DNA from 2 places in the Anaerobacillus sp. 63XJN7_4_ISO-PGPR-S23-413 genome. Region 1 is predicted to be linked to the other one. Evidence: a T-box and tRNA genes for the amino acid it is inferred to sense, from the RefSeq annotation. Region 1 holds a T-box; the other holds one or more tRNA genes.
What was found. The T-box of region 1 lies ahead of ileS (isoleucine--tRNA ligase). A T-box ahead of a tRNA ligase gene usually reads a tRNA of that ligase, here a tRNA-Ile.
Positions count from the first base shown of each region.

Region 2: it encodes a tRNA-Ile, which carries the amino acid that the T-box ahead of ileS (isoleucine--tRNA ligase) is inferred to sense. The anticodon was not compared.

Region 1 covers NZ_CM149688.1:1,730,383-1,742,362, reverse strand. Annotated here, with positions in the region: gene AC0VYO_RS09465 (solute carrier family 23 protein) at 1-709, opposite strand, end outside; gene pyrR (bifunctional pyr operon transcriptional regulator/uracil phosphoribosyltransferase PyrR) at 873-1,415, opposite strand; gene AC0VYO_RS09455 (RluA family pseudouridine synthase) at 1,608-2,522, opposite strand; gene lspA (signal peptidase II) at 2,522-2,983, opposite strand; gene ileS (isoleucine--tRNA ligase) at 3,118-5,874, opposite strand; T-box leader at 5,984-6,193, opposite strand; gene AC0VYO_RS09440 (DivIVA domain-containing protein) at 6,268-6,780, opposite strand; gene AC0VYO_RS09435 (YlmH family RNA-binding protein) at 6,872-7,645, opposite strand; gene AC0VYO_RS09430 (YggT family protein) at 7,645-7,908, opposite strand; gene AC0VYO_RS09425 (cell division protein SepF) at 7,928-8,362, opposite strand; gene AC0VYO_RS09420 (YggS family pyridoxal phosphate-dependent enzyme) at 8,390-9,067, opposite strand; gene pgeF (peptidoglycan editing factor PgeF) at 9,075-9,902, opposite strand; gene AC0VYO_RS09410 (YlmC/YmxH family sporulation protein) at 9,996-10,265, opposite strand; gene sigG (RNA polymerase sporulation sigma factor SigG) at 10,336-11,115, opposite strand; gene sigE (RNA polymerase sporulation sigma factor SigE) at 11,199-11,918, opposite strand; gene spoIIGA (sigma-E processing peptidase SpoIIGA) at 11,953-11,980, opposite strand, start outside.
Region 2 covers NZ_CM149688.1:2,734,280-2,746,259, forward strand. Annotated here, with positions in the region: gene pstB (phosphate ABC transporter ATP-binding protein PstB) at 1-744, opposite strand, end outside; gene pstA (phosphate ABC transporter permease PstA) at 786-1,664, opposite strand; gene pstC (phosphate ABC transporter permease subunit PstC) at 1,664-2,596, opposite strand; gene AC0VYO_RS14495 (PstS family phosphate ABC transporter substrate-binding protein) at 2,676-3,635, opposite strand; gene AC0VYO_RS14500 (peptidoglycan D,D-transpeptidase FtsI family protein) at 3,925-5,946, opposite strand; gene AC0VYO_RS14505 (MFS transporter) at 6,059-7,303, opposite strand; gene AC0VYO_RS14510 (hypothetical protein) at 7,405-7,695, shown strand; gene AC0VYO_RS14515 (superoxide dismutase) at 7,744-8,355, opposite strand; tRNA gene AC0VYO_RS14520 (tRNA-Phe) at 8,626-8,701, opposite strand; tRNA gene AC0VYO_RS14525 (tRNA-Met) at 8,922-8,998, opposite strand; tRNA gene AC0VYO_RS14530 (tRNA-Ser) at 9,055-9,147, opposite strand; tRNA gene AC0VYO_RS14535 (tRNA-Ile) at 9,158-9,234, opposite strand; tRNA gene AC0VYO_RS14540 (tRNA-His) at 9,247-9,322, opposite strand; tRNA gene AC0VYO_RS14545 (tRNA-Met) at 9,345-9,421, opposite strand; tRNA gene AC0VYO_RS14550 (tRNA-Asn) at 9,425-9,499, opposite strand; gene AC0VYO_RS14555 (DUF456 domain-containing protein) at 9,634-10,116, opposite strand; gene AC0VYO_RS14560 (Na/Pi cotransporter family protein) at 10,218-11,846, opposite strand.

The DNA.
Region 1 (11,980 bases):
TGAATAAGATTTCCCATGAGAAGACATCAACCGGGTTGTAATCCGCAAACGGGATGATGAAATCCGGCATTTGAAAGAATGAAGCTTCTTTAATTGGAGTAAGGTCAACAATACCCATGAAGTAAGCAAATGTGTATCCAGATACAATGCCGATTAAAATCGGAATCAGGCTGAAAAATCCTCTTAAAAACATGGAAGCGAGAATGGTAATCCCTAGCGTAACAAGCGCGACAGTAAAGTGCGTGCCGCTATAGGCTTCCGTAGCAGGGTTATTCATCGCCATGTCAATCGCCGTTCCTGCAAGACCTAGTCCGATGACCATGATCACGGGGCCAACTACGATCGGTGGAAGAAGTTTTAACAGCCAGTTTAACCCAAGCGCTCGAATCCCAATTGCGACAAGACCGTAGACAATCCCGGCAAAAAAGCTTCCGATCATGGCTCCCTCAGGTCCGTGTAAAGAGACGGCTGAAATGATTGGTGCAATAAAGGCGAATGACGACCCCAGGTATGCTGGGATGCGACCTTTCGTTATGGCAAGATAAGCTAGCGTCCCAAGTCCACTTGAGACAAGGGCGACCGCCGGATCAAGTCCGACGAGAAATGGAACTAATATCGTTGCGCCAAACATGGCGAATAAATGCTGTAAGCTTAATGTGAGCCAGCTTGAAGGTTTGGGTACCTCTCGAATTCCTAATACTTTTTTCATGATGTATTCCTCCTTGGTTGTGCGTGTCCCGGCCATCGTTTTTCTTAACCCTAAGGTATAAAAAAACTCCTTGCATGGCCGCAAGGAGGTACACGCGTGTCCTTAAACGGAACGCGTCTCCTCCCTTGGCCGTCTCTCTGGACGGATTTAAAGGGAGCACGATTTATGATTGTGATAAGCTAACTTGGTCAAAGTCATCTACTTCTGTAAGAGCAACTTCAATGATTTCTTCTTTTGCTGTTGGTACGTTCTTCCCTACATAATCGGGACGAATTGGTAATTCTCTGTGTCCACGATCAACTAGCACCGCCAGTTGAATTTGTGATGGACGTCCAAGATCCATTAAGGCATCCATTGCAGCACGAACGGTTCTGCCTGTATAAAGGACATCGTCAATAAGTATCACTTTTTGATCTGTTACATCCTTTGAAATGCTTGTGCCTTTTATTAGGGGATCCTGATCTTCGTTTTTGTGAGTAAGGTCATCGCGATACATGGTGATATCAACTTCTCCTACTGAAATCGCTGATCCTTCAATTTGTTCGATTCGTTCAGCTAATCTCTCAGCTAAATAAATGCCTCTTGTTTTAATCCCAACAAGCATTGTATTATCAATGCCTTTATTACGCTCTAGGATTTCATGTGCAATTCGCGTAAGCGCTCTTCGAATCGCTTGATCATCGAGCAAAATGCGTTTGTTTTCCATGATGATCGCCCCTCTCTCTTTATCGGTCTGTGGCATTAAAAAACCCTTTTGCCATGAGGGCAAAAGGGTTTTGGGCATACAAATGTACCGATCGTACATAGCCGTTTTTCCTTTGCAGCCTCACGGGACTGTCTTTAAAGGGTATGCTATTGTCTATAAAGAGTATCGCAAAGATCTCTTCTTAAGTCAACCTTAATCTTGTCTAAGTCGCTTTAATAAACGTTCAATATCCTCTGGAATAGGAGCAGAGAATTCAAGCCACTCTTCTGTTACAGGGTGACTGAAGCCTAGAACACCGGCATGAAGAGCCTGACCATCAATCGGAAGCGACTTTCTTCTTGGGCCATATTTAGGATCACCTGCAACGGGATGATCGATATATTTCATATGAACTCGAATTTGATGCGTACGACCAGTTTCAAGCTTACACTCAACATAAGTAAACTGCTTATAACGTTCTAGAACATGAAAATGCGTAACCGCATCTCGGCTATTTTCATCCGTTACCGTCATCTTCTGACGATCTTGCTTATCTCGCCCGATTGGTGCATCAATTGTCCCCACGTCATGCTGGATGTTGCCATGAACGATGGCAGTATAACGTCGGTTAACGGTTTTAGCTTGAAGCTGCTTTACAAGTGATTCATGGGCTTTGTCGTTCTTTGCGACCATTAATAATCCTGAAGTATCTTTATCAATCCGATGGACGATACCAGGACGGACAACACCGTTAATACCGCTTAGATCGTTAACTTGATACATTAACCCATTAACAAGCGTTCCGCTAGCATGTCCTGGAGCTGGGTGAACAACCATTCCTCGTGGTTTGTTCACGACAAGAACATCCGCATCCTCGTAAACAATCTCAAGGTTCAGATTTTCTGCTACAATTTCTAATTCTTCAGGCTCAGGAACGGTTACTTCGATCTCATCGCCTGCTGTTGCTTTATAATTGCCTTTCACGTCTTCGCCGTTCACTTGAATATTTTTATCTTTAATCCAAGCTTGAACCTGGCTACGCGACCAGTCATTTTCATAAGAAGTAATGAGCTTATCGATTCGCTCACCTTTCTCTTCTTCTGCTACTTTAAATGTGAATTTTTCCATTAGTTTTCCCCTTTAGCCTGCTTACTTTCAAAAATGGTTCCGATAAAGATAAGAATAACACCTACAACAAGGGAGGCATCGGCAACGTTAAAGATCGGAAAATCATAAGAGAAGATAAATGTGTTCACAAAATCTACTACTTCTCCACGAAGGACTCGATCTATAAAGTTCCCTATTGCACCACCAAGTATGAGTGCTAGGGTGACGCTAACGAAACGGCTATGTTTATATTGTCTCATATAATAAATAACCGCTCCAATGACGAAAATGGTAATGATATAAAAGAAAATCATCTGTCCTTGAAGGATTCCGAAGGCGGCGCCCCGGTTTCGATGAGAAGTTAGATAAAGAAAATCATTGATTAATGTAATGTTTTCACCATATTCCATGTACTTCACAACAAGCCATTTCGTCCACTGATCTAGAACAATGATGCCTATGGCTATGAGATATTTCCACACGAGCGCTCCTCCGATCAAATGTTACTTCCTATGAAAGTTTAGCACAGCTTGCTTCAGCAGACAATCGAAACTGAGCTAACAACAAAGAAAAGACGCTTCGCATCGCAAAGCGTCTTTTCGATATATTTCATTAATTAGTAATGATTTTTAACTGTTTCAGCACAGCTAGCGCAAAGAGTTGGGTATTCGCTATTAGCGCCAACGTCTTTTTTCACTTGCCAGCAGCGCTCACACGTTTCTCCCTCAGCAGGTGAAACGGAGATCGCTAGTTCTTCATATACTTTCGCTTCTGCTGGTGCTTCAGCCTTCGTACCGGCCACTGTAGCACCTGATACGATAAAGAGCTTCTCAAGATTTGCTACGCCTTCAAGCAAATCCTTCGTACCATTATCAGCATAAATATGAAGCTGAGCGGTTAACGATTTACCAATTTTCTTCTCGTTACGCGCTTCTTCTAGTGCTTTTAGAACTTCGTCACGAAGCTCCATCACATGATCCCATTTTTCTTCAAGATCAGCTGTACCTTCAAAATTCTTCACTTCTGGCATATCGGAAAGCTGTACATACTCTTCCTTCTCACCAGGGACAAACTGCCATACTTCTTCAGCAGTGTGCGGAATGATAGGCGAAAGAAGTTTCGTAAGCGCAACAGCTGTCTGATAAAGAACCGTTTGGATCGCACGACGGTTCGGGTGATCTGCATGTTCAATATAAAGCGTGTCTTTCGCGATATCGAGATAGAACGAGCTCATTTCAATTGTAAAGAAGTTATGGATCGTATTATAAACCGTTAAGAACTGATACTCATCATAAGCTTTTTTCACTTTCGATACGAGATTATTTAGCTTCACAAGCATATACTGATCAAGTTCACCTAAATCCTTATACGCCACTTGATGCTCTGTTGGGTCAAATCCTTCAAGGTTCCCAAGCATAAAGCGGAACGTGTTGCGAATCTTTCGGTACACTTCAGCTACTTGTTTTAAAATATCATTCGATACGCGAACGTCAGCTTGATAATCCGCCGATGATACCCATAGACGAAGAATATCCGCACCCAATTGTTTCATAACATCATTCGGTACCATTGTATTTCCAAGTGACTTACTCATTTTCTTTCCTTCACCGTCAAGAATAAATCCATGACTGAGAACCGCTTTATAAGGTGCTTTCCCTGTTACGGCTACAGCTGTTGAAAGGGACGAGTTAAACCAGCCACGGTACTGATCAGAACCTTCTAGATACAAATCAGCAGGTCTTGCAAGGTCGCTTCTTTCTTCCAGAACAGCTTGGTGAGAAGAACCTGAGTCAAACCAAACATCCATGATATCCATTTCTTTGCGGAATTCACCGTTTGGACTATGCTCTGAAGTAAATCCTTCAGGTAGAAGTTCTTTTGCATCCCACTCAAACCAAATGTTTGATCCATGCTTACGGAACAATTCTGATACATGAGCAATTGTCTCATCTGTAATGATTGGCTCATTATTTTCGCCATAGAACACTGGGATTGGAACGCCCCATGCACGTTGACGAGAAATACACCAATCTTCACGATCCTTCACCATATTATGAAGGCGAATTTCACCCCATGATGGGAACCATTTCACATCTGCTACAGCTTGAAGAAGTTCAGGGCGGAACTCTTTGATCGACGCAAACCACTGCTCTGTTGCACGGAAAATGATTGGTTTCTTCGTACGCCAATCGTGTGGGTAAGAGTGAGTGAAGAATGTAAGCTTCACTAGCGCGCCAACTTCTTCAAGTTTTTCAGTAATTGGTTTATTTGCTTTGTCATAGAACATACCTTCAAAGCCAGGAGCTTCGTCAGTGAAAACACCTTTCTCATCTACAGGGCAAAGGATGTCTAGCTTATACTTTCTTCCGATCATATAGTCATCTTCACCGTGTCCCGGGGCTGTATGAACGCAACCTGTACCTGCGTCAAGCGTTACGTGGTCACCAAGGATCACAAGAGATTCACGATCGTAGATTGGATGCTGAGCCGTCACGTATTCAAGTTCGCTACCTTTTACGCGCTTCACTTCACTTACGTTGTTCCACTCAAATTCTTCTTTTAATTGATCAACAAGCTCTGTTGCTACAACATATTTCGTACCATCCGCTTCAATGACGCTGTATTCAAACTTCTCATTCAACGCAATGGCAAGGTTTGAAGGAATTGTCCACGGTGTTGTTGTCCAGATGATAAATTTCTCATCGCCATCAAGAACACCTTTTCCATCTTTTACATCAAACGCAACGTAAATCGATGCAGAGCGCTTATCTTGATACTCGATCTCAGCTTCTGCTAATGCTGATTCAGATGTCGGAGACCAATAAACGGTTTTTTTATCTTTATAAATATAACCGCGTTTTGCCATTTCTCCGAACACTTTAATTTGCTGTGCTTCATAGCCTTTATCAAGCGTAATATATGGATTATCCCAATCAGCACGAACTCCAAGTCGCTTGAATTGTTCACGCTGACGATCAACTTGTTTTAATGCGTATTCTTCACATTTCTTTCTAAATTCAGCAACCGTTAACTTCTTACGATCGACGCCTTTTTTCGTTAACGCCTGCTCGATTGGAAGTCCGTGCGTATCCCAACCAGGAACATATGGAGCATTAAAACCGTTCATTGATTTATATCGAACGATGATATCTTTTAAAACTTTGTTCTCTGCATGACCCATATGGATGTCACCATTGGCATATGGAGGGCCATCATGTAGGACGAATAGGGGGCGGTCCTTCGTTCTTTCCTGTACTTTTTCATAGAGATTAATGTTTGCCCATTCTTTTTGCATGTCGGGCTCTTTATTCGGTAAATTTCCTCTCATCGGAAATTTTGTTTTTGGCATTAAGAGCGTTTCTTTATAGCTCATGAGGTTTCCTCCTTCAACTTATAACGAGCAACAACCGTAACGATCTTCAGCCACTCGGGAGTTGTTTCTTCAAAGTGTGCTACAAAATAAAAAAACCTTCTCGTCCCCGAAAAGGGACGAGAAGGTTTTCCCGTGGTACCACCCAAATTAAGCTTTGCGCTCACTTTGCATTCGTAACGTGAATGATTCGCCGAGGCTTACTTATCGTTCAGCACGGGACTCAGGGGCGATCTTCTCTGATTGCTTAACACCGGCTCACACCATTCCCGGCTCGCTTTGTTAAGTAAGAATCAGATACTCTTCCCATCTTCGTCGATCGTTATTGCTATTAATAGAAGTATAGTGTAAATAAAAATAAGAAGTCAAGGAAATGACAAAAAATAAATGAGTGCTTTATGCTTTTTCTTCGATTTGCTCCTGTTGCTGATCTTCTTCCTCATCAAATCGAGCCACTAAGCCATCCCAGTCTTCATTATTTAGCATCTCTAGCTGGGCTTCAACTAGCATACGAAAACGCGTGCGATAAACCGCTGCTTGTTTTTTCAGCTCTTCATTATCCATGGAGATTTTACGCGCTTTAGCAAGCGAATCATTAATAATGCGGTCGGCATTTTTCTCAGCTTCTTTTACGATGAGCTGGGATTCTTTCTTAGCGTTTTGTCTCACTTCTTCCGCTGACTCTTGTGCTACTAGGATCGACTTATTTAACGTTTCTTCAAGGTTTGAGAAGTGCCCAAGTCGTTCTTCTAGAAGCTTCACTCTCTCATTCAATTCTTTCTTTTCTCTGATTACCGTTTCATAATCTTTGATTACCTGATCAAGAAACTCATTGACCTCATCTTCATCATAACCGCGGAATCCGCGTGTAAATTCTTTGTTATGAATATCTAATGGTGTTAAAGGCAATTCAGCCACCTCCGATTTACTCTCTTTTTTCATATACCCGGCTTACTCGTATTTCGACAATCATTTGGATATTCCTTCTATTTATGACAAACTATTTACGAATTTGATACGTAATTCGCCATTTATCCCGCTTTGTTTTGCCATCAACAGAAATAATCTTACTTCTACCTGAACCTCGTAACGATAAATAGTCTCCCTCTTTCACTTCAGCAGAAGGTTGACTGACGATCTTCCAATTTAATTTCGCTCGATCATGTTCAATCATCGGAGCAACCTTACCTCGTGATAGATTGTATACTTCAGCAAGTACCGTATCCAAACGAAGGCTTGTTACTGTGCCTGACTGCTCCTGCCAGGAAGCTTCTTCGACGCTTACGCTCGTTAATGGAATTTCGTTAGGAGATATGGACGCTTTCCCTGCATGTGTTAAATTCATTTTCACGAAATCAGCAATTTCCTTCGCTACGATTAAATGCGCAGCACTATCCTGCACAAGGATATCTCCAAACTTCTCACGCTTAATTCCAAGACCCATCATTGCCCCAAGCAAATCTGGATGAGTAAGTGATACGAATTTGGCTGGATATGTAATTTCAAAAGCGATTATCTCGAAATCTTCCGTTGTTGGTTCAAAGTAAGGAGGAACAAGAAGAGCCCTCTGACGCTCAGACCCTTCAACTCCACCCGAAAAAAACACGCCCACGTCAGAGTGATTTCCAATGATTTGCCTCACCATATCCTGTTCTCTTGGATCAAGAAAATCGGTTAACCTGGGAGCATACCTTTCTTGAACCTCATCCTGCCATTGTAAAACGCGATCGACAAATGTTCTTTCTTCTGGACGATAGTGTTCGTAAATAGACATTAGCCTATGAATCTAAAGACCGCAATAATTCCATATTGCACAAACTGAAGTGCGAAAATGGCTACGATCGGAGAAATATCAAGCATTCCACCGATTGGAGGAATAATCTTACGAAACGGAGCTAGATATGGTTCTGCTATAGAAGCAATCATTCGTCCAATAGAAGATTCTCTTGCATTTGGAATCCATGACATAAAGATGTAAATGATGAGGATCCACGTATAAATTTGTACTGCTGAAAGTAAGATTGAAACTATGTTCAAACTTTTCACCCTTTCTTAATTACTGGTCTTCGTAAATTTCATCTGTAATGTTACCTGAAATTTCAACATTGTCCGGTGTACATATAAACGTATCCGGACCGAGTTTCTGAATATCGCCACCAACAGCGTAGACTGTTCCACTTAGAAAATCGACAATGCGTCTCGCCTGATCTTGTGGAATACGTTGAAGATTCATCACAACAGACTTCCGATTTTTCACGTGATCAGCGATATCCTGAGCTTCAGCATACACTCTTGGTTCAACTAGCACAACTCTTGAGTTCTTATGAACGCTTTGAAGACTTACCACATTTTGTTTAGACTGCTTACGATTCGCTCGAGTTACTTCAGGCTCTTCTTCTTCCATATATGAATCTTGCTCCTGCTGCTCATCCAACTCTATCGTTTCATCATCAAGTTCAAAGAACTGCTTGAATTTCGTTTTGATACCCAATTCCCTGCACCTCCTGGAGAGCTTATTTTATTTTTCATTTCCGACAAGTGACGATCCAATGCGAACATATGTCGCGCCCTCTTCAACAGCAATTTCATAATCATTTGACATCCCCATTGAAAGCTCATTGCATGGAGCATGTGGGAGTGAAAGGCTTTGGACACGTTCTCCAAGCTCACGAAGTTTCTTGAAAACATCTCGAATTTCATTTGTATTATCTGTATGCGGAGCCATAGCCATTAATCCTACGACTTTAATAGATGAGAATTCATTAAGTGACTCAATAAAAGGTAGCGTCTCACCTGGCGATAATCCATGCTTAGATTCTTCACCAGACACGTTAACTTGCACAAAACAGTTTACTTCACCATCAGCTCTCTTTTGTATTTCTTTAGCTAGAGATATACGATCGAGGGAGTGAATATAATTTACAAATGGAAGAATGTCTTTTACTTTACGAGATTGTAGTGTGCCAATAAAGTGCCACGAAGGCAATGTGCCAATAGCTTCTACTTTCTTCAATAGCCCCTCATCACGACTTTCACCGAAGTGAGTAACGCCAGCTTCTAATGCTTCTTTTGTACGTTCGACGCTAACATATTTCGTCACCGCTACAACATGAATATGCTGAGGATCACGACATGACCGTTCTGCTGCTGCGTTAATTTTTCCTTTGATTGTTTCTAGACTTTCTCTTACATTCACGATAACGCTATACCTCCCCGAGTCCTATGTATGCCATCATTCTTCCTGTTTTTCCATTTTCATTTCGGTGAGAGAAAAACAGATTGCTACAGCTTGTACAATAGTCACTAACTGATAGTTGACTCGCCTTAATCCCTGACCGAAGGAGGAGCTCGCGATTCACGGCTTTTAAATCAAGCTGGTATTTCCCTGTTGCTTTTTCATCAAAAAACAGATCCTGATCTCCTACTAGCGCTTTAATGTGTTCGATAACGCCATCATCAACCTCGTAGCAACATTTCCCTATTGAAGGGCCGACTGCAGCATAAATATCGTCGGTTTGGATTCCATCATTGTTCCACGCACGAATCATCTCTCCTGCAATATTCTTCGTTGTTCCTTTCCAGCCTGCGTGGGCAATCCCCACTCTTTTAGCTGATGGCGCATAGAAATAGAGCGGTACGCAATCGGCATAAAGAGCGGTTAGAAGAACTTCGGGATCATCTGTATATAGCCCGTCCACTTTCGGAACGGCATCTTGATGATTCGTTGCTCCTCGTCCCTTATCCGCTGCTGTTACATTCGCAATGTCGGCGCCATGAATTTGCTCACCAACGATCCATCGATCAAGGGATTGTCCGATATCATAGGCAAGGGTTTCGCGATTTATTAGTACATCTCTCGCTCGATCTGGTACGTGGAATCCAAGATTCAAGCTAGAAAACGGAGTCTGGCTAACTCCGTTTCTACGGGTTGAAAAACCTGCTATCAGGTTATCGTTCCGTTCAGCTTGATCTGGAAATTTCAGTGCCAGTGATGTTTTATGTGTTGATGGTTGAAATGGTTCTTTTTCCACAGTTGCACCCCTTTATACCATGATACAGTTTATACCTTATTTTATCATAATATGTTGTGCCTAAGGGATATAGATTGTTAGATCTTTCTTTCCTTATGATTCTTTCTGAAACGATTCGCCATCAGCTGTATCATGATGTCTTACTAGAATGACATCTGACCCAATTTTCACTATGTTGCGCCATGGAATAACGACATCACTTTCTCGCGCAAACAATCCCATCATTTTACCTGCCCCTGGAATCACAATCGCTTCTATTTTTCCTGTCGTTAAATTAATTTCCAGATCAGCGATGTGACCAAGCTTACGTCCATTCGAGACATTCACAACATCTTTCACCTGAAATTCTGATATTTTTATCATCGCGCACCCACCTTTCATCTCATTATATGAAAAGAAGGCAAAAGAAAAGACCTGTTTCCCAGGTCTCGTTCTAACTTTGGATATTTTTATTCATTTGGTGTATCGCCGCTTTCTCGAGTCGGGACACCTGTGCCTGCGAAATTCCAATCTCATCTGCTACTTCCATTTGCGTTTTACCCTGGAAGAATCTCATTTGTAAGATCATGTTCTCTCGCTGATTTAATCTTGTCATGGCTTCCTTTAAAGCAATATCTTCAAGCCACTGGATGTCTTTCTGTTTATCATCACTGATTTGATCCATAACGAAAATGGGGTCGCCTCCATCATTATAAATAGGTTCAAATAATGAAACAGGATCCTGAATCGCATCAAGTGCAAAGACTACTTCTTCCTTCGTCACCCCAAGCTCTTTGGCAATTTCAGTCGGATTTGGTTCTTTGGAATTCTTCGTCATTAATTTATCTCTAATCTGGAGAGACTTATAAGCGATATCTCTTAAAGATCGTGACACTCTGATCGGATTATTGTCACGGAGATATCTTCTGATTTCACCGATGATCATCGGCACTGCATAAGTAGAGAATTTCACGTTTTGCCCTAAATCAAAGTTATCTATGGATTTCATCAGGCCAATGCAGCCCACCTGAAATAGATCATCCACGTATTCTCCTCGATTATTAAATCGCTGGATCACGCTTAGAACAAGTCTTAAATTACCATTCACTAGTTCTTCACGTGCCGAAATATCCCCTTCCTGCATCTGCTTAAAGAGTACTCTCATTTTTTCATTTTTAAGTACTGGAAGTTTGGATGTATCTACTCCACAAATCTCGACTTTGTTTCGTGTCAACTCATTCCCTCCTCATCGGAGATGCTGTCAAAGTAAAGTATCTCCGCGAGTGGGAATTTTATGCATCTATTATGCTAAGAAGCTCAGACCATTTTATTGAACTCTTTTCGAAGTCGTTTAATGATGCGCTTTTCGAGCCTTGAAATATATGATTGAGAAATGCCAAGTAAATCGGCAACATCTTTTTGCGTTTTCTCTTCTTCTCCAGCAAGACCAAACCTTAGCTCCATAATTTGTTTTTCTCTTGGATTAAGTGTTTCTAATGCCTTCACAAGTAATCTACGATCGACGCGAGCTTCTATCCCGCGCGTAATGATATCTTCATCTGTCCCTAGTACATCAGACAAAAGGAGCTCATTCCCATCCCAGTCCACATTAAGCGGCTCATCAAATGAAACTTCTGAGCGTATTTTATTATTCCGTCGAAGGAACATTAATATTTCATTCTCTATACACCTTGATGCATAGGTTGCAAGCTTGATTTTTTTCTCAGGATTAAATGTGTTTACTGCTTTGATGAGACCAATCGTACCAATACTAATTAAATCTTCAATGTTGATCCCCGTATTCTCAAATTTCCGTGCAATATAAACGACCAGGCGAAGATTACGCTCAATTAAAATCGACCTTGCTGCTTTATCTCCCTTAGGTAATTGAATTAATAAATGGGCCTCTTCATCTTTCGATAGAGGAGGAGGTAATGCTTCGCTCCCTCCTATGTAATAGATCTCATCAGGTTTAATACCAAGCTTCATTAGGATCCGCTGCCACCATAGAACTAACTTAATTTTCATTTTCCCCATCTCGAACTCCTCCTTGGTCGTCTTGTTTTCTCTTCTATGACGCAGTCGCCTTATGTCCTGTC
Region 2 (11,980 bases), 1.0 Mb from region 1:
CTCTACGACTTCACCGTTTAAGAAAAAGGCCGTTTTATCAGAGATACGAGCTGCTTGTTGCATGTTGTGCGTTACGATAATAATACTGAAATCTTTCTTTAACTCTTGAACAAGTTCTTCTACTTTTAGAGTAGAGATTGGGTCAAGCGCAGATGTTGGCTCATCCATCAAGATAACATCAGGCTCAATTGCGAGACAGCGAGCGATACAAAGGCGCTGTTGCTGACCACCAGATAAACCGTAAGCATTTTCGCTAAGACGATCTTTTACTTCTTCCCAAAGCGCTGCACCTTTTAAGCTTTTTTCGACAATTTCATCAAGTACTTTTTTGTTTTTAATGCCGTGAATTTTGGGACCATAAACGACATTTTCATAGATTGATTTTGGAAATGGATTCGGCTTTTGGAAAACCATCCCCACTTTTGTGCGCAAATCTTCTACTTTGTATTTGTTCTCAAAAATATTTTTCCCACGATAGTTAATATCACCAGACATTTTTACAATTGGCACCATTTCAACCATTCTATTAAGAGCTTTAATAAACGTGGATTTACCACAACCGGATGGCCCGATAATGGCTGTTACCTGTTTTTCTGGAATTTCGAATTTAATATCTTTTAGAGCCTGGTCTTTTCCGTACCATAAATTAAAATTTTGAATGCTATATACAGAATCTTTTTCTTTTATCTGTTCTTCTGACCGCGGAGCTTTTACGACTTTCTTTTCATCCATAACTGTTTTCATTTTCAAAATCCCCTTTACACATTGATGAGAGTTTTACGTAGCTACAGTCTTTTAGAAAACTTATTTCGAATTAAGACAGCAATTGAATTCATAATGAGCAACATCGCAAGAAGAACGATAATTCCAGCTGCCGCAACATCATGGAACTCTGTCTGAGGTCGACTTGTCCAGTTGAAAATTTGGATTGGCATAACGGTGAAGCCGGACAAGAAATTCTCAGGCAAGTAAGCTACAAACGTTAATGCACCAATCATAAGAAGTGGCGCTGTTTCACCGATTGCGCGTGATAGCGCAAGAATTCCTCCTGTTAAAATCCCAGGGATCGCAGCTGGTAATACAACCTTTTTGATTGTTTGCCATTTCGTAGCACCCATCGCATAAGAAGCCTCTCGAAGCTCTTTTGGAACCGAACGTACAGCTTCTTGAGCAGCAACAACGATTATTGGCAAAATTAATAAACTCATCGTTAAACCACCGGCTAGAACACTGCGCCCCATTTCCAACATCCGAACAAATACAGTTAGACCAAGTAAACCAAAAACGATCGAGGGCACACCTGCTAAGTTTGAAATATTTATTTGAATAAACGTTGTAAACTTATTTTTCTTTGCATATTCTTCAAGATAAATCGCGGTTCCAACTCCAATTGTAAGTGCCACTGGAGCTATCACTGCCATCATCCATAAAGTACCGAAAAATGCTGCTTTAATCCCTGCTTTTTCAGGGAAACGAGACGCGAAATTTTGAAAGAACTCAAGATTTAAGTAACCAATTCCTTGAGTGAATATCCGATATAACAAGATAACAAGCACTACGAGTGCTAGCATTGTTGCTCCAAAGAAAATTCCTTTAAGAATCTTATTTTGTGCCAGTCTGGTTTGCATTTTACTTTTTACTTTTGCCTGATCTACTAATTGCATTAGTATTCCTCCCTGAATCTACGAGAAATATATTGCGCGATAAGGTTCATGATAAGTGTGAAAAGGAAGAGCGTCATCCCAACAGCATAAATGCTGTAGTAAATTGTTGTTCCATAACCAGCATCCCCTAGACTTACCTGCACAATATAAGATGTCATTGTCTGTATAGACTCCGTTACATCTAGAGTAAGTTTTGGTGTTGCACCACCTGCGACTGTTACGATCATTGTTTCACCGATTGCTCTTGAAATCGCAAGTACAAAAGATGCAATAATTCCTGATAATGCTGCTGGTAGAACTACTTTCACAGCAACCTCAAATCGTGTAGCGCCAAGTCCGAGTGCACCTTCTCGAATTGCGTTCGGTACAGAGCTCATCGCATCCTCTGAGAGAGATGCAACCATAGGAATAATCATAATCCCTACAACGATACCGGGGCTTAACGCGTTGAAAATAGGAAGACTCGGAATAATATTTTGTAGAACTGGTGTAACAAAAGTTAAAGCAAAGAAACCATATACAATCGTAGGAATACCTGCTAATACTTCCAGAATCGGCTTAATGATTCTTCTAACGCTATCACTTGCATATTCACTCAAATAAATGGCTGCTGCTAAACCTAACGGAATGGCAACGAGCATGGCGATCCCGGTAATCATTAATGTTCCAGAAATCAGTGGCCAGATTCCATAATCAGGGTTGTCTCCAAAAAACGGGTACCAATCTTTATTCGTAAAGAATTCAATAATTGAAACACGGTTGAAAAACGTAATTGTTTCTACAATCAATGTAAAAACAATACCAAGCGTTGTTAATACAGAGATAATTGCACATAAAAGCAATAAGCCCGGTACAAGTTTCTCCATAAACTTCGCTCGTGATTGATTTTTCTCTTTTTTGTCTTTAATCATCTGACGAACAGAGCTTTGCATTTATTACTCCCCCTCACAAAGAGCAAAACAGGATAAAGTGAGGAGCCGTAACTCCTCACCAATCTGTTTCATTTTATTCTTACTTACCAGCGATTTCTTCTAGTTTGTTCATGTCTTCTGTATACTTTTCTTCTGGAAGAGCTACATATCCAACTGCTTCTGCCATTTCACCAGCGTTTTCTAGTGCATATTTAGTGAAATCATATACTGCAGGATTTTCTTCTACTGCAGAGTGCTTCACATAAGTGTATAGCGGGCGAGACAGTGGCTCATATGTTCCATCTTGAATTGTTTCTGCATTTGGTTCTACAGCTTCACCGTCACCATTAACGATTGGAACAATGTTAAGGCTATCTTTGTTTTCAAGGTAGTAAGCATAACCGAAGAATGCCATACCGTTTTTAGAGCCAGTTACACCATTTACAAGTACATTGTCATCTTCAGAAAGTGTTGCTTCTTTCACCATTTGCTCATCTTCTAGTACTACTTCATTAAAGTAGTCATACGTTCCAGAATCTGTACCAGGGCTAAATAATTCGATTTTTTCTTCAGGCCATTCAGGGTTAACGTCGCTCCACATCGTTGCTTCGCCTAACCAGATTTTCTTTAAGTCGTCAATTGTAAGCTGATCTACCCAATCATTCTCAGAGTTAACAACGATAGAAAGACCGTCTTTTGCAATTTCAAATTCTGTGAAGTCAATACCAGCTTCTTCAAGTGCAGCTGTTTCTTCTTCCTTGATTGGACGAGAAGCGTTACTCATGTCTGTTTCACCAGCAGAGAATTTCTCAAATCCACCACCAGAACCTGAAACACCTACACTAACTTTTACATCAGGTTGTACAGAAGCGTATTCTTCAGCAACTGCTTCCATAATCGGGAATACTGTAGAAGATCCGTCCATTAGAACTTCGCCAGATACTTCTTCACCAGAAGCTTCTCCGCCGCTGTTTGTGTTACCAGAATTATTTCCGCAAGCTGCTGCGAAAATCATTACCATCGACATAACTACCATAAGCATAATGCCCTTGAACTTCATGTAATTTCCCCCTAAATGGATGTTTGTACTTTGTGACCAACCAGGTTGTTTGTGTATTGGCCTCTCAATCACAATTCTTAGAATACAGGCTAGATATTAATGTCGTATAAACCGAATGTAAAGAGATTGTAAATGCGTGTCGGAAAACGTTTTAATTAGTCTTTTTGGGGCATACCTTACTTTTGCAATGCATTCAGCCTATCACTTCACCTCAATCTGACAGATATTATTCATTAATTTGTCCTTAAACAATAAAAAAAACCGCTTTTCAGCGGTTTTTCATGAAATGCTATTCTGTTTCTTTTTTGTTAGCCTCAATAGGTTTCTTCGCTTCATCTTTTAAATCAAAATAAGCATCTAGAACGCGTCCACCTATTTTTTTATTAACATATCCTGAAGAAGAATCATTTACTTCTGGAACTACTACAGAAAAGGCTACTTCGGGATTATCATAAGGTGCATAGCCAACAAGGGTCAAATTATATCCATCTCCGATTTGCGCTGTTCCAGTCTTCCCAGCAGCTTGATAATCATCACTTTGGAAATAAGGATAATGTGTACCTGCGGTTCCATTTGCCGTATTCATAACCATCCACATCCCCTTTTGGACATGTGTCACTTCTTCTTCACTCATTTTAATTTTGTTTAACACCTCTGGAGTGTTTTGGAAAAGAATAGTATTTGATAGACCATCTTTTTCAGAAGGTTCATGAACTTCTTTTAATATGTGTGGCTCAATACGATAGCCGCCATTTGCGATTGTAGAGGTATACTGAGCCATTTGCATTGGTGTATACGTATCATACTGTCCAATTGCAAAATCGAGAATTTTACCAAATTCATTCACACCTCCGTTTAATCCTGCACTTTCACCAGGGAGATCAACCCCGGTTTTAACGCCTAGACCAAACTGAGAGAATGACTCTTTTAGCTCATCGTAAGCTGAAGGGTCATAACTACTACTTTCGTACGGAGCATAGTCATAGTCAGCCATCTTCATCGCGATTTTCCACATATATACGTTTGAAGATCTTTGTAAAGCAACTAGGTCTGATATAGGCCCCATTGCATTAGCCGTATATGAAGATTTTTTACCTTCGTCCTTAAAGTATAAAACTTCATCCACAAGCGTCGTATTCGGGTTAATAACACCATACTGATAACCTGTTAAAACAGTTGCTCCTTTAACAGTCGATCCCATTGCGTAGGAGTCACCGATCACTCCAAACGTTCGGTCTTTAAACTCTCCGTTGCTATATTCCTTACCAGCAAGAGAAAGAATTTCACCTGTTTTGGGATCCATCATGACTACATAGCCTCGTGTTGCCCCATATTGTCTTGCATCACGAAGCTCTTCATCGAGAATTTTCTCGACTTCCTTTTGAAGATCGATGTCTAATGAGAGGACCAAATCGTTTCCTCTTTGTCCTTCAATTACTTTCGGTTCACCAATTGGCTCTCCTGATTTGTCGGTCACGTAGGTTTGCTTTTCTTTTTGACCTTTTAAGTACTCTTCATATTCTTTCTCGAGATAGCTAATCCCCACTTTGTCATTTCTTTCGTAATCTCTCAAACCATAATAATCTAACTCATCTTTAGGGATTGGTCCGACCCTTCCGAAAATTGTTTGAAGAGTATTTCCATAAGGATATTCTCGAGTTGCGTCTGCTTGAATTTCTATTCCAGGTAGTGAACCAAGGTTTTCACTTACTTTAGCTATTTCATCTTCAGTTAAACCAATCTTAATTGTTTGAGATGATAAAGCGTACCCAGTATCCATCGCCCTTTTGATAGCAGCTACCTCAAGCTCTTGTGGATCGTTCTTAATCTCTTCTAAATCATCATCATTAATCCGTTCAATTTGGAGTTGATAAGCTTCACTCGACTCAAGTTCTTCCCACTCTTTTTCCGTTAGCTTTGCCTTCGCTTTTTCCGGATTCGTTACAATCCAATAATCTTTAAGATCTCGATCAATGACATCATCTGTATCTTTTTCAATATACCCAGCTAATTTCTGAGCTAATTCAAGCCTCTCAGCTTGCTTAGTATTCTGCGTTCGGATATATGTAAGCGCAAATTCAGGGTTATTATCAACCAGAACTCGCCCATAACGGTCATACATTTTCCCACGAGGTGCTGTTGATTCTGCTGTAACATTCTCAGTTTGCTCAGAAACACGCTCGTATTCTTCACCGTTTACAATCTGTATAACGCCCAGTCGAAGAATTAATGTAGAAAACAAAAGGAATACAGATAAAAATAATATATTTAGCCTTAAAGGCACATGATTTTTCTTTTTCTTCGTGTTCACGATAGACTCCCTTCCCTTAAACAAATATAGACACCTGTTCCAGACAGGTGTCTCTGCTCTCTCTTCTACTTACTATACTTAGTGATATAAAAAAAGTAAAGGGTCTAATGAGCTATTGTACGGTGTCAGGAGAAGGGTTTGGGGGATGGGGAGCTTGAAGTTTTCTTACAAATAAGTAAATAAACGAATGGCCAGCACCAACAATTAATAATAAAATCGGAATGCTCGTTTCATCGTCGAATAACGCTACTGTTATTAAGAATAAAAGAACGGAAACAATTCGTCCTAAGTTTAAGTACACCTCTCGAACGACAATGTACTCAATCCGCATTTCAGCTGCATTCCAAGCCTTACCGATCACATCGTACGTAAGCGAAATGTAGGGGACAAGTAAAAGTGGATAAGCAAGAGAAATACAAACACCATACATTAACAACCGGGCAAACGTTAGGTCGGATACAAGTAAAAAAACCGAAGCGTAAAGAATAAGTCCGCCATATAAAATAGCCTTCTTACGATATCGCGGTTTAATCAATCTCGTCGCCAAATAATAGGCTAAAAACGATACTCCTGAATTAACAAGTCCAAAAGTACCAATTGCAAGCTCACTTTCCGTCGTAATAAAAACTAGGACAACGATAATGAAAATAAAGGTACCTTCTCTTATACCTTGAAAAAAATGCGCGTGTAAAATGTTAAGCCAATCTGTATTCGCTTTTCTTTCTTGAAAAACACGTGTAAATGAAAAAGTCCCTTTGGCAGAACGACGTTCGAGAAAGAAACTTAAGATTACAGCTGCGAAAAACAAAGCAAGTGAGACGGCAAATATTACTTTGTACCCCGTGAATGCTTCTAGACTTGAAATAATAACACCAGCAAATATTGGCCCAATCATCCCAGCGAAAGATGTAAGTAAACCAAGGAATCCATTAAAGAAATCCCTTGTGTCCGGTTCTGTAATTTCGAATGTTAGCACATTAAATGCAAGCCAATAAAAGCCAAACCCTATTCCGAGTAAAGCGCCCAGTAAGATAAGCAAATGACTAGCGTTCTGACCAAGAAAAAGCACTGTTATATAGAAAAGAGCGAGAAAAATCACTCCAATCCGCAATACAATAACTCTATCCATTTTTTTAGCCCATCTACCTGCGAGAATAAAGGTAAGCGGCTGACTTATAACCGCAGCAAGGTTGTATATACCTATATCCGCAAAATCACCAGACTGCTTCCACAAGTAAACATTTACGAACGTATTTGAGAGCGCAATACTCAGCGCGTATAAACCACCGATTGTAAGTAATAACAACAAATCTTTTGTTACCTCTATCTCACCAATCATATGTTTTATAACTTTCATAACAAACTCCCCTTTTTTCATCCACCCTTATTTTGACTTAAATTCTGTTCGTTATGCGGATGAAACAAAAAGGATAAACTGTTTTTGAAAGGGGACTGGGTATGTATTACTTTCTATATCGGACAGACTACATTACTGAAGACAGTCAAATCCAACTACTTCAAAGCGTTCAACATCTTATAGGAGATGATGAACACTCGTTCTTTATTAATAGGATGAGGCACTATCTTCAAATCCAATATCGAAATGATCTCATCTCTTTAACCATCACAGATCATCAAGTTCTGATTTGTACACCTCATGATTTTGAAACTGGCTGTGATTTTACAGATTTTATAATAAATTTCATGCTACACCATTTAGGAACAATTTATACCTTAATCGAACCATAATAGAAAAACCCCCAACATAAATGTCGGGGGTTTTGAAAGCTTGGTAAATTATTTAGCTGCTTCGTAACGCTTTGCAACTTCATCCCAGTTAACTACATTCCAGAATGCAGCGATATAATCAGGACGTTTGTTTTGATACTTAAGATAATAAGCATGCTCCCAAACATCTAGCCCAAGAATTGGTGTAACACCTTCCATTACTGGAGTATCTTGGTTTGGAGTGCTTGTTACTTCAAGTTCTCCACCTTTTACTACTAGCCAAGCCCAACCTGAGCCAAAACGACCAGCTGCAGCATTAGCAAATTCTTCTTTGAAGCTTTCAAAGCTACCAAATTTCTTTTTAAGTGCTTCGCTTAGATCACCTGATGGTTCGCCGCCACCGTTAGGGCTTAGCAATTGCCAGAAAAGTGAGTGGTTAGCGTGCCCGCCACCATTGTTTCGAACAGCAGTGCGAATGCCTTCAGGAAGTGCGTCAAGGTTGCCAAGAAGATCTTCAAGGCTCTTAGATGCATGCTCCTCATGACCTTCTAGTGCACCATTTAATTTTGTTACATATGCGTTATGGTGCTTGTCGTGGTGGATCTTCATTGTTTCTTCGTCGATGTGTGGTTCTAGTGCATTGTAGTCGTAAGGTAGTTCTGGTAGTTCAAATTTAGCCATTGTGAATCTCCTCCTTAAATATAGTATGTAACTTGCTGTTAGGGTAGCGTTAGCCACCACTTGAACATGATGTCGTCACAAGTTTACACTAGCAGAATTGTCATGCGTTTTCAAATAATAAACCTTTGAATTTCCGCAACACAGATAAAGTTTCCCCTCAGTATATGGAATTAAACATCTTAAAGAAAAAAATCGGGAATTAACAGCGTAATAACATACATAAAACATAAAAAAACTCGTCATTAATTGACGAGTGGGATCTTTATTGAGTGGTGGCTCCGGACGGAATCGAACCGCCGACACGAGGATTTTCAGTCCTCTGCTCTACCGACTGAGCTACAGAGCCAAATCATGTTATCAGTATTAATTTTAATTAGTATGTAGTTTGCATTTACATTAAAAGTAATTTGGCCTTGCTATGAGCTTAGGTAGCCCCTAGGGCACTCCGATCAAATTCTAACAAAGAAGTATGTTCGACGTAGTAAGAATTTCATTTTGGTTGCACCAATGGCACTCCAATTAAATTCTGACGAAGAAGTATGTTCGACGTAGTAAGAATTTCATTTTGGTTGCGGGGGCAGGATTTGAACCTGCGACCTTTGGGTTATGAGCCCAACGAGCTACCGAACTGCTCCACCCCGCGATGATGTAAAAGAACTTAATTTGCATCCATTTTTTAGAAAGCTAACTTTTAGAAAATGGAGGAGGAAGAGGGATTCGAACCCCCGCGGGCGACTAAGCCCCTGTCGGTTTTCAAGACCGATCCCTTCAGCCAGACTTGGGTATTCCTCCGATATGCATTTGGTGGACCCTGCAGGACTCGAACCTGCGACCGGACGGTTATGAGCCGTCAGCTCTAACCAGCTGAGCTAAGGGTCCTTATGTAATAAGTGGGGCGGCTGATGGGAATTGAACCCACGAATGCCGGAATCACAATCCGGTGCGTTAACCACTTCGCCACAACCGCCATGTTGTATCGTTGAAATATATGGTAGCGGCGGAGGGGATCGAACCCCCGACCTCACGGGTATGAACCGTACGCTCTAGCCAGCTGAGCTACACCGCCATATGGCTCCACAGGTAGGATTCGAACCTACGACCGATCGGTTAACAGCCGATAGCTCTACCACTGAGCTACTGTGGAATATTTCTTAACGACAAGAACTAATATATCATATGGATAAAGAAAGCGTCAATAAGTTTTTCATATTTAATTGAATTAATCTTAATTTCAATTATGAAAATACTATATCACGCTTTCATTTTGTCATCAAGAACTTATAGGACATACACTAGGAACACAACCACCATAATCGTTTGGAGTAATCCTTTCATAACAGCTCCACCAAGAAAACCAAGCAATGAACCTACACCTACTTGAACAGATTCTTTAAAAGCTTTTCGATGAATAACTAGTTCAGCTAAGATAGCCCCGATAAATGGTCCAAGGATGATCCCTGCAAACGGAATGACAAATGGGCCAACAAGTAAACCAATTGTACTCCCCCATATCGCCGCCTTTGACCCTCCATACTTCTTCACGCCAAATAAATTACTAGCATAGTCCGCAACAAATAATAGCATCGTCAGCAGAACTTCAACAATCCAAAAGGAAATAGTCATTGAACTAAAATCAAAAAACACCCCATACAGGATAAACCCAACATAAATAAATAGTACGGCTGGAATAATTGGATAAATCAATCCCACAAATGCAATGATGAATGACGCAATGATCAGGCACCATAATAGAATATCCACGCTTTTAACCTCCCTTCAACTTGACTCTATTTTAGCGGAGATGTCACTTTTCTTCTATATAATGATAAAAAGAAGCAGAGGCATCCCTCTGCTTCCCACATTTATTCTTCTCCAATGACGGCTTCTGCAATATTCACCGCATGGTCACCAATACGCTCAAGGTTACTGATGATATCAACAAAAACAATTCCAGCACTTCCAGTACATTCACCCTCATTTAGACGAAGGATATGCTGCTTACGAAGCGTTCTTTCCATTTTGTCGATCTTATCTTCTAGCTTAACAACTTCCTGCGCCTTAGCTACATCCCATTTATCAAGTGCATCAAAGGCTTCATTGAGTGCAGAAAGAGTCAGATTAAACATTTCATCAAGGTCTTTCATAGCAACGTCAGTCATCTTCACTTTATTGCTTATTTGATAATCAACCAACTCAACAATATTCTCCATATGATCGCCAATACGCTCGATATCACGAACTGAGTCCATTAGCATACCGTGTCGTGTCGACTCATCTCCAGACAGAGAAGTTGCTGATAATTGGATAAGGTAATCTGTAATTTTATTATCCAGGTTGTTAATAGCTTCTTCATACTGAGCGGTTTTTTCAGCGCTCTTCTGACTCTTAGATGTTAAATAATTTGATGCTTCTTTAACACCCTTATAAGCAAATCCGCTCATTCGAATCACTTCTTCTTTAGCTTGTCCTAATGCAACAGATGGAGAGCGTTCGATAAATACTGGATCAAGGTGTTTTGGCTTATATTCAATCGTTGCATCATCACCAGGAATAATTTTTGTAACGAGATAGGCAAGTCCGGCAATGAATGGGAACTGGATAACAGTATTTGTAATGTTAAAGATCCCGTGTCCGAATGCAATCGTCATTTCCGGTGTTAAGTTTAATGCATCTCTTAAGTATTCAATAAACGGCGTATAGGCGAATAAGAATATTAGGAAAAGCGCCGTTCCAATTAAATTGAAAATAACGTGAGTCAGTGCTGTACGTCTAGCGGCAACGGATGCACCGATAGAAGCAAGAACTGCGGTAATCGTTGTACCGATATTATCTCCAAACAGAACTGGTAATGCAGCTTGAATATCCATTGCGTTCTGTGAATAAAGACCTTGCAATACACCAATTGTCGCACTGGAACTTTGTACAATGACAGTAAATACTGTACCGATCACAACGCCTAACAGTGGGTTCGAGCTCATGCTTACTGTTAATTCTTGGAAAGCCTCAAGGCTACGAAGTGGTTTCATTCCCGTACTCATTAATTCAAGTCCAAAGAACAACGCACCAAATCCGAAGACGATTTGACCAGCGTAGTTAATTTTCTTGTTTTTAAAGAAGAAAATTAACAAAGAACCGATGGCTATAATTGGAAGTGCGTAATCTTTAATAGGAAAACCAATAATAAATGCTGTAACAGTTGTACCAATGTTCGCACCCATTACAACGCCAATTGCTTGCTTCAGAGTCATAAATCCTGCGTTAACAAGACCGACTGTTAAAACCGTTGTTCCTGAACTACTTTGTATGAGAATAGTTACAATGACCCCAGCGAGCACACCCATAAACGGGTTAGTCGTAAAACGATCGAGAATGTCTCTTAATCGATCACCTGCTGATCGTTGAAGGCCGTCTCCCATATACTTTAGTCCAAACAGGAAAATACCAAGACCTCCCACAAACTGAAAGATCATCTCCTGAACGTTGAGTTCCATCATTTCAACCCCTTGCACTTATGTTTTATTTTTTTCGACAATACTCAACAAAGTCCCTTGTCTATTATCTACATCGCTCCCCCCTTTGTAAAGAGTTAATATAGATTTGTAAAGATATTATGCTGAAAACAAAT